2 linked regions of the Parafrankia discariae genome follow. The protein of the gene in region 1 interacts with the protein of each later gene in a pairwise test. Links are inferred from orthologs where the notes say so. Each region holds a gene or a part of one and is shown on either strand. Other genes may lie near its edges.

What was found. The genes of interacting proteins can lie anywhere in the genome.
Region 2: the proteins of rlmN (region 1) and ftsZ interact in binary tests that used the Escherichia coli proteins (3 or more experiments, as listed by UniProt). The link is inferred for Parafrankia discariae from one-to-one orthologs.

What each region holds. Positions count from the first base shown.
Region 1 is NZ_KB891241.1:105,736-111,475, forward strand. What follows is about bases 357-3,277. They hold rlmN (23S rRNA (adenine(2503)-C(2))-methyltransferase RlmN), read left to right. Parts: upstream 357-1,198; coding sequence 1,199-2,356; downstream 2,357-3,277. Other genes in these bases: B056_RS0124910 (phosphatidate cytidylyltransferase), read left to right, coding at 357-1,147; B056_RS0124920 (alpha/beta hydrolase family esterase), read left to right, coding at 2,359-3,277. In the rest of the region: more of B056_RS0124910, read left to right, coding at 116-356; more of B056_RS0124920, read left to right, coding at 3,278-3,756; dxr (1-deoxy-D-xylulose-5-phosphate reductoisomerase), read left to right, coding at 4,126-5,376; B056_RS0124930 (M50 family metallopeptidase), read left to right, coding at 5,376-5,740.
Region 2 is NZ_KB891102.1:255,829-258,673, reverse strand. It holds ftsZ (cell division protein FtsZ), read left to right. Parts: upstream 1-531; coding sequence 532-2,160; downstream 2,161-2,845. Other genes in the region: B056_RS0101065 (YggS family pyridoxal phosphate enzyme), read left to right, coding at 2,838-2,845; pgeF (peptidoglycan editing factor PgeF), read left to right, coding at 2,167-2,841; murC (UDP-N-acetylmuramate--L-alanine ligase), read right to left, coding at 1-225. UniProt on the Escherichia coli protein: Essential cell division protein that forms a contractile ring structure (Z ring) at the future cell division site. The regulation of the ring assembly controls the timing and the location of cell division.

The DNA.
Region 1 (5,740 bases):
CGGTTCCCCGTCTCCGTCTCCGTCCCGTCGGCGAGCCGCCGGACGGTCGGTGGACGGCGGACCGCACGGCGCCGTGAGCGTCTCGGCCCTGGGAGTCCCTCCCGAGGACAGCTCCGTGACTGACCGCGCGGACCCACCCGACGGGCGGGGAGATGCCGACGACCCGCCGGTGCACCCCACCCCGGTCGACCTGGCCCCGGCCGGCCCGGTCCCGACGGACTCGACTCCGGTCGACCCGGCCGCGGCTGACCCGGTACCGGTCGACCCCGGCCCGTCCGCCGGCCGCGCGCCCGGGAACGGGCGGCGGGTGATCCGGGCCGGGCGCGATCTGCCCGCGGCGATCGCCGTCGGGGTCGTGCTGGGCGCGGTCATCCTCGTCCCGCTGTTCACGCTGTATCCGATCTGGGTCGCCGTGGTCAGCGCCGCCGTGGCGGTCGGCACCTACGAGGTAGTGCGCGCGCTGCACGTCGCGGGGATGAGCGTGCCGCTCGTCCCGCTGGCCGCCGGGGCGATCGCGATGCCCGTGGCCGCGTACACGGCCGGCACCAACGGCCTCGTGCTCGCGCTCGCGGGCACGACCCTGGCCGCCCTCGCCGTCCGCGCGGTGCGTGACCCGGCCGGCGGCGGGCGGCCCGGCAGCGGGCGTCAGGCACGGCTGCGAGATGCCGCGGCCTGCGCGTTCACCTCCGCGTACGTCGGCTTCCCTGCCGGGTTCGCCACCCTGCTCACCTCCGCCCCGGACGGCCACTGGCGCACCATCGCGTTCCTCGGGACCGTCGTGGCCAGCGACATCGGCGGCTACACCGCGGGTGTGCTCTCGGGCGGCCGGCACAAGCTCGCGCCCAGTGTGTCGCCCGGGAAGTCCTGGGAGGGTTTCGCCGGATCGGTGGTGGGCTGCGTCGTCGTCGCCAGCGTGCTGATGGCCTGGCCGCTGGGCGCCGAGATCTGGCAGGGCGCGCTGCTCGGCGTCGCCGTCGCCTGCACGGCGACCGTGGGCGACCTCGGCGAGTCGTTGCTCAAACGGGACATCGGCATCAAGGACATGGGCAACCTGCTGCCCGGCCACGGCGGCCTCATGGACCGGCTGGATTCACTGCTGTGCACGGCGCCCGTCGCCTGGCTGCTCATCACCGCGTTCCTCGGCTGACCGATCACCGGTTCGTCGCGTGCCCGGGGCTCCTGGCAGACTGGACTGGCCATGACAGCCACGACCGCCGAATCCGGAAACCTCCTGCCACTGGTGTCAGGGCGGTCCAGGCCGCCGCGCCACCTCGCGGACCTCTCCCGGGACGAGCGGCGGGCCGTGGCCGTGTCACTGGGCCTGCCGGCGTTCCGCGCCGACCAGCTGGCCCGCCACTACTTCACCCGCCACCTTCGCGCCGACGACGCCGACCTGATGACGGACCTGCCGGCCACGGTCCGGCCGGCGCTCGTCGAGGCGATGCTGCCGCGGCTGCTCACGCCGGCCACCGCCCTCGACTGCGACGACGGCCAGACCCGCAAGACCGTCTGGCGCACCGTCGACGGCGCCAAGATCGAGTCGGTGCTGATGCGTTACCCGCAGCGGGCGACGGTCTGCGTCTCGAGCCAGGCGGGCTGCGGCATGGGATGCCCGTTCTGCGCGACGGGCCAGGGTGGGCTGACCCGCAACCTCTCGACCGCCGAGATCGTCGAACAGGTGGTGGACGCGGCTCGAACGATGGCGGCCCGCACGACGGCCGAGGGTGGCCTGCCCGGTGGCCCCGGCAGGCTGTCGAACGTGGTGTTCATGGGCATGGGGGAGCCGCTGGCGAACTACGCCGCCCTCCTCGCCGCCCTGCACCGTCTCATCGATCCGGCGCCCGACGGGCTCGGCCTGTCCGCCCGTGGGCTCACGGTCAGCACGGTGGGCCTGGTCCCGGCGATCCGCCGGCTCGCCGGTGAGGGGCTGCCGGTGACCCTCGCCGTGTCCCTGCACGCGCCGGACGACGAGCTGCGCGACCAGCTCGTCCCGATCAACACCCGCTGGCCGGTGGCCGAGGTGCTCGCCGCCGCCTGGGAGTACGCCCGGGTGACGGGCCGGCGGGTGAGCATCGAGTACGCCCTGATCGACGGGGTCAACGACTCGCCCGAGCGCGCGGACGCGCTGGCCGCCCTGCTGGTCGGCCAGCTCGCGCACGTGAACCTCATCCCGCTCAACCCGACGGGCGGCTCGTCCTGGCAGGCGAGCGCCCCGCGCGGCCAGCGCGTCTTCGTGGACCGCCTGCGGGCCCGCGGGGTGGCGGCCACCGTCCGGGACACCCGGGGCCGGGAGATCGCCGCCGCCTGCGGGCAGCTCGCCGCGGAGCCCCCGGTGCGTTCGCGGGCAGGTCGGTAGTCGTGGCGACGGGGAACTCCGCCGGGCGCCGGCGCAGCCACGGGCGGGCCGGGGGCGGTACCGCCCGGCAGGGGCTGGCCCGGTCCAGCGCGCTGCGGTACGGGTCGCGCCCGGCGAACACGCTGTGGCTGCCGCTGACCGCGGCGGCGGGGGTGCTCCTGCTCCTAGTGTGGTACGCGATGTCGCAGGATCCCGGGGAGGAGACCGGCTCCTCGTCGCCGGTCGCGTCCGCGCTGGGCGGAGTGGGCGGGGCCTCCGGCGGGCCCGCCGCCGTGGCGGCACCGACCGTCCCGCCGCCTCCGCGCAGCGGCTGCGAGACCGGCAGCAGCCTGCCAGCGGGCGTCACCACCGAGACCGTGCACGTCGGCGACGTCGACCGCCAGTTCCTGCTGGCCGTGCCGCAGGGCGGCGGGGCGGGTGCCGCGCTGCCGCTGGTGCTGAACCTGCACGGCTACGGGCAGCCCGCCCAGGAACTCGAGCAGTACACCCAGATGGCGGACAGCGGTACCCGGGCCGGCTACGCCGTCGCCACCCCGGTCGGGGCGTCGAACCGGTGGAACTTCACCCGCTTGGCGAAGGTGGGCCCCGATGACGTCCTCTTCGTCGGCGCGCTGCTCAACGACCTGACCGGCCGGATGTGCCTGGACCCGAAACGGGTCTTCGCCAGCGGCTTCTCCGACGGTGCCGACATGGTTCTCGCGCTGGCCTGCGCGCTGCCCGACCGCTTCGCCGCGGTGGTCACGGTCGCGTCGAGCCGGCTGCCGGACGGCTGTGCCGCGCCGCGGGCCAGCCTGCTGGAGCTGCACGGCACCGAGGACCGGATCGCGCCGTGGAACGGTGGGGGCCAGGCCCGTACCGCGCCCTACGACGGGCTGGTCGCCCAGCCGGTGGAGGCCCGTACCGACCGGTACGCCCGCGCCCTCGGCTGCGGCGGCGAGCACTCGACGGCGCAGGACTTCACCCATGTCGCACGGACCGCCTGGACGACCTGCCCGGCGGGCAAGGACGTCGGCGCCCTGGCGATGCAGGGCGGCGGGCACACCTGGCCGGGCGCGGCGCCGCGACCCGAGCTGGGCGGCACGGTGACGAACCTGAGCGCGACCGTCGTGGCACTGGCCTTCTTCAGCGGCCACCCGGCGGACGGCCGGACGGTGACCGGCGGGACCTCGGGCGGCGGCGCGCCCGCGGCGGGCGGCGCGGGCGCGGGCGGCGCCACGGCGACGACCCAGCCGCCGGCGGGGGCTCCCTCGGCCACCCCGTCCGCCTCGGCGGCGCCCGGTGACCAGCCCGAGCCCACGCCGACCGGGGCGAGTGACGATCCCGCCCCGGCACCGTCGGTGCCGCCCGGCCCGACCGCGAGCGCGACACCGACCGGCGAGGCGCCCGCGGGCGGCGGATAGCCCCCGCCCGTGGGTAGCGGGCGGGGGTCCGGCGGCCCCCCGCCCCCGGCACTGGCGCCGTGGGCGGCGGGCGTGGGCACCGACGGGCGCGACACGCCCGGTGATGGTTCCGCGGGCGGTGGACGAGGGCACCGACGGGCACATCGCACCCGGTGATGGTTCCGCTGAGACCGGGCCGGGGAATGAACCCACAGGTCACACCCGGTGAACGAGTAGCCGGCGATGGGCGCGGACAGGGACGGACAGGTCACACCGGGGTGCTCCGGATGTTGACCATTCGTAGGCACGGCTACACCCATTGCGCACCTTCGGGCCTCACCTGTCAGGAACCGAACAGGCCTCGGTCGAAGCGCCGAAGGGCCTGCGAGAATAGGCGGCGTGGCGGAGGCTTCGGTCCAACGTGAGGTTGTTCTGCTCGGGTCCACCGGCTCGATCGGGACTCAGGCGATAGATGTCGTACGCCGCAACCCGGACAGGTTCCGGGTGGTGGCGCTGATGGGAGGCGGGTCGCGGGTCGACCTGCTGGCGGCGCAGGCGCTCGACCTGGGGGTCGAGGCGGTCGGTGTGGCCGCGGCCTCGTCGGCGCAGGACCTTCAGCTCGCGTTCTTCGCGGAGGCGTCCAAGCGCGGCTACCGCCGTGGCGAGTTCGCCGTCCCGAAGATCCTCGCGGGGCCGGACGCGGCCGTCGAGATCGCGTCCTGGCCGGCGGACATCGTCCTCAACGGGGTGTCCGGCTCGGTCGGGCTCGCGCCGACGCTGGCGGCTCTCAAGGCCGGCGCGACGGTGGGGCTGGCGAACAAGGAGTCGCTGGTCGCGGGTGGTCCGCTGGTGCTCGACGCGCTCGGCGGCAACCCGGACCGGCTCGTCCCGGTGGATTCCGAGCACTCGGCGCTCGCGCAGTGCCTGCGCGGGGGCCGGCGTGAGGAAGTCCACAAGCTGGTGCTGACCGCCAGCGGCGGGCCCTTCCGTGGCCGGAGCAGGGACGAACTGGCCGGGGTCACCCGGGAGCAGGCACTGGCCCATCCGACCTGGGCGATGGGGCCGCTGGTCACGATCAACTCGGCGACACTGATGAACAAGGGCCTGGAGCTGATCGAGGCCCACCTGTTCTTCGGTGTGCCGTACGACGACATCGACGTCGTCGTCCATCCGCAGTCGCTGGTCCACTCGATGGTCGAGTTCAACGACGGGTCGACCATCGCCCAGGTGTCGCCGCCGGACATGCGGCTCCCGATCGCGCTGGCCCTGGGCTGGCCGGACCGGGTGCCGCTGGCCCAGCCGCCGATGGACTGGACCCGGCCCCAGTCGCTGACCTTCGAGCCGCTGGACACCGTCGCCTTCCCCGCGGTCGACCTCGCCCGGACGGCGGGCCGCCTCGGCGGCACCGCGCCGGCCGTGTTCAACGCGGCGAACGAGGAGGCCGTCGCGGCCTTCCTCGCCGGGCAGCTGCCGTTCGTCCGTATCGTCGACCTGGTGGCCGAGGTGGTGCAGGCACACGAGGTGATCGCCCGTCCGACGCTGGACGAGGTGTTCGCCGTCGAGCGTGAGGCCCGCGCCGCCGCGAACCGCCTGATCGAGCGGGCCGGTGGGCATCCCGTGGCGGCCGGAGGACATGGTTGATGGCAACTCTGGGCATCGTCGCCTTCGTCCTGGCCCTGTTCGTCTCGGTCGTCCTGCACGAGGCGGGGCACTTCGTCACCGCCCGCTACTTCGGGATGAAGGCGTCCCGGTTCTTCGTCGGCTTCGGCCCCACCCTGTGGTCGAAGCAGCGCGGGGAGACCGAGTACGGCATCAAGGCCATCCCCGCCGGTGGGTTCGTCAAGATCGAGGGAATGACCTCCCTCGAGGAGATCGACCCGGCGGACGAGCCCCGTGCCTTCTACAAGGCGCGGGCGCACGCCCGGCTGGTGGTGATGTCGGCCGGGTCGTTCGTGCACTTCGTCATCGCGATCGTGCTGATCTACGGTGTGCTGGTCACTCTCGG
Region 2 (2,845 bases), on another replicon or contig:
GACCCGCGGTGAGTCCTCCTGGTCGCTGCCGGAGACCTGGCCGCCGGCGGCCAGGTGGATCTGGGCGAGCGGTGACAGTCCGGCGCCGCCGATGCCGAGGAAGTGGACCCGCCGGGGCTGCCTGGGGCGGTCGCGGGGGTCGGGGACGACGGGCGGCGACGCGGCGGCGCGGGCGGTCGGAGCGGCCGGAGCGGCCGGAGCGTCGTCGGAGTGCGGACCGGTCACGCCACGCAGTACACACCACCGGGCAGGGCCTTTGCGGAGCTGCCCCGGGCGAGCCGGGACCGGTGTGACGAACGGGACGCGAATCCCATCCGTGTGACGCGCCGCCAGCGTCCTTGACCACCGACGAAGCCGTGCCTACTGTCCGATCCACAGTCGGAAGTTGACATAACTGTAACCGTCTAGCTGACGGTGAAGGTTGAGGCTGCTCGGCTGCTTCCCCGCTCCAATCGGTCGTAAGGCCGCGGGCTAACGGAGCCGGGGAGCCCCCCTGCTCGCCCACCGACGCCGCTGGAGGACCGACACCGCATGGCAGCCCCCCAGAACTATCTCGCGGTCATCAAGGTCGTCGGGATAGGCGGAGGCGGCGTAAACGCCGTCAACCGGATGATCGAAGTCGGGCTGAAGGGTGTCGAGTTCATCGCCATCAACACCGACGCCCAGGCGCTGTTGATGAGCGACGCCGACGTCAAGCTCGACGTCGGCCGTGAACTCACCCGTGGCCTGGGGGCCGGTGCCGACCCGGAGGTCGGCCGCCAGGCCGCCGAGGATCACCGCGAGGAGATCGAGGAGGTCCTCAAGGGGGCCGACATGGTCTTCGTGACCGCGGGTGAGGGCGGTGGCACCGGCACCGGTGGTGCTCCCGTCGTCGCCAACGTGGCCCGCTCACTCGGCGCGCTGACGATCGGCGTGGTGACGCGTCCGTTCACCTTCGAGGGCCGCCGCCGCGCGACCCAGGCCGACACGGGCATCGACACCCTCCGCAATGAGGTCGACACCCTCATCGTCATCCCGAACGACCGCCTTCTCGCGATGACCGATCGCGACATCAGCGTCCTGGACGCCTTCCGCAGCGCAGACCAGGTGCTGCTCTCCGGTGTCCAGGGCATCACCGACCTGATCACCACCCCTGGTCTGATCAACCTCGACTTCGCCGACGTCAAGACGGTCATGTCGCACGCCGGCAGTGCCCTGATGGGCATCGGCCGGGCGCGGGGCGACGACCGGGCCACGGTCGCCGCCGAGCAGGCCATCGCCTCCCCCCTGCTGGAGGCCAGCATGGACGGCGCACAGGGCGTCCTGCTGAACATCTCCGGCGGGTCCGATCTCGGGCTGTTCGAGATCAACGCCGCGGCCGAGCTGGTCGCCGACGCGGCCCATCCCGAGGCGAACATCATCTTCGGTGCGGTCATCGACGACGCCCTCGGCGACGAGGTGCGGGTCACCGTGATCGCCGCCGGGTTCGACACCGTGCAGGACCGGCGGACCCGCACGCTCGCCACCCAGCGCCGGCCACCGGGGCCGGGTGGTGCGGCCGGTGGCCCGCCCCAGCCGGGGGCCCCCGGCCAGCCGGCGGCCCAGCCGGGCCCGGGCGGCGCACCGAGCACCACGGCGCTGCCGCCGATCCCGAACGTGCCGGCACCGCCGCGGCCCGCGCCGACCCACTCGACCTACCTGCCGCCGACGAGCCAGCAGGTCGGCCACTACGTGCCGGATCCGCTGCCCGACGACCGCGCCCCGAGCCAGGCCGGCGCGCCGGCGGTGAGCTCCGCCGGCGACCAGCGGCCCATGGGTGGGCCGCCCCGTCGGGAGCACCCGGACCAGGCCGGGGAGGGCGGCTACGCCCGTTCCGCGCCGGCTGCCGGCATCCAGGGCGGCGGCCATCCGGCTCCCAGCCACCAGGCTCCCGGGCACGGCGCTCCGGCCCACGCGGCCTCGGCGCAGGGCCTGCCCCGCACCGGGCTCGGGCCCGGCGGGGCCGCTCCCAACGGGGTCCCGGGCGGGCCCGGAGCCGCTCCGGTCGGCGGCGCCCCGCCGCAGGCCGGCCGCGGCCCGGACCCGGCCCGTCCCGGCCCGCGTCCGACCTACCCGCCGCGCCGCCCCGTCCGCCCGGTGGCCGACGACGACGAGCTGGACGTCCCCGACTTCCTCAAGTAGGCGGCGGTGCCCCTCCTGGTGACCTCGCGTGACGGCGGCACGAGCGCGCCGCCGTACGCGGGGCTCAACCTCGGTGACCACGTGGGTGATGACCCGGAGGCGGTCGAGGCGAACCGGCGGCTGCTCGTGTCCCGGGTCGGCCGGCCGGTCCAGTTCATGCGGCAGGTGCACGGGGCCCGGGTGAGCCTGGTGCGGGCACCCGGGCCGCAGCCCGAGGCCGACGCCATGGTCACCGACACGACCGGCGTCGCGCTCGCGGTGCTGGTGGCCGACTGCGTGCCGGTGATCTTCGAGTCGCCGGCGGCGGTGGGCGTCGCGCACGCCGGCCGCCAGGGCATGGCGGCGGGTGTGCTGACGGCCACGTTGGAGATCTTCGACGAGCTCGGGGCCGACCGCGCGTCGATCGACGTCACGCTGGGCCCGGCGATCTGTGGGCGGTGCTACGAGGTGCCCGCCCAGATGCGCGCCGACGTCCAGCGGCAGGTTCCGGGCAGCGGGTCGTGGACCCGCTCGGGCACCCCGGCGCTGGATCTCCGGGCCGGGCTGCGCGCCCAGCTGGCGGCGGCGGGTGTGGGCCGTGTTGTGGTCTCTGATCGTTGCAGTGCCGAGTCCGGTGATCTCTACTCCTACCGCCGCGACGGGCGGACCGGGCGGTTCGCCGGCGTCGCCTGGCTGCCGTGACCGG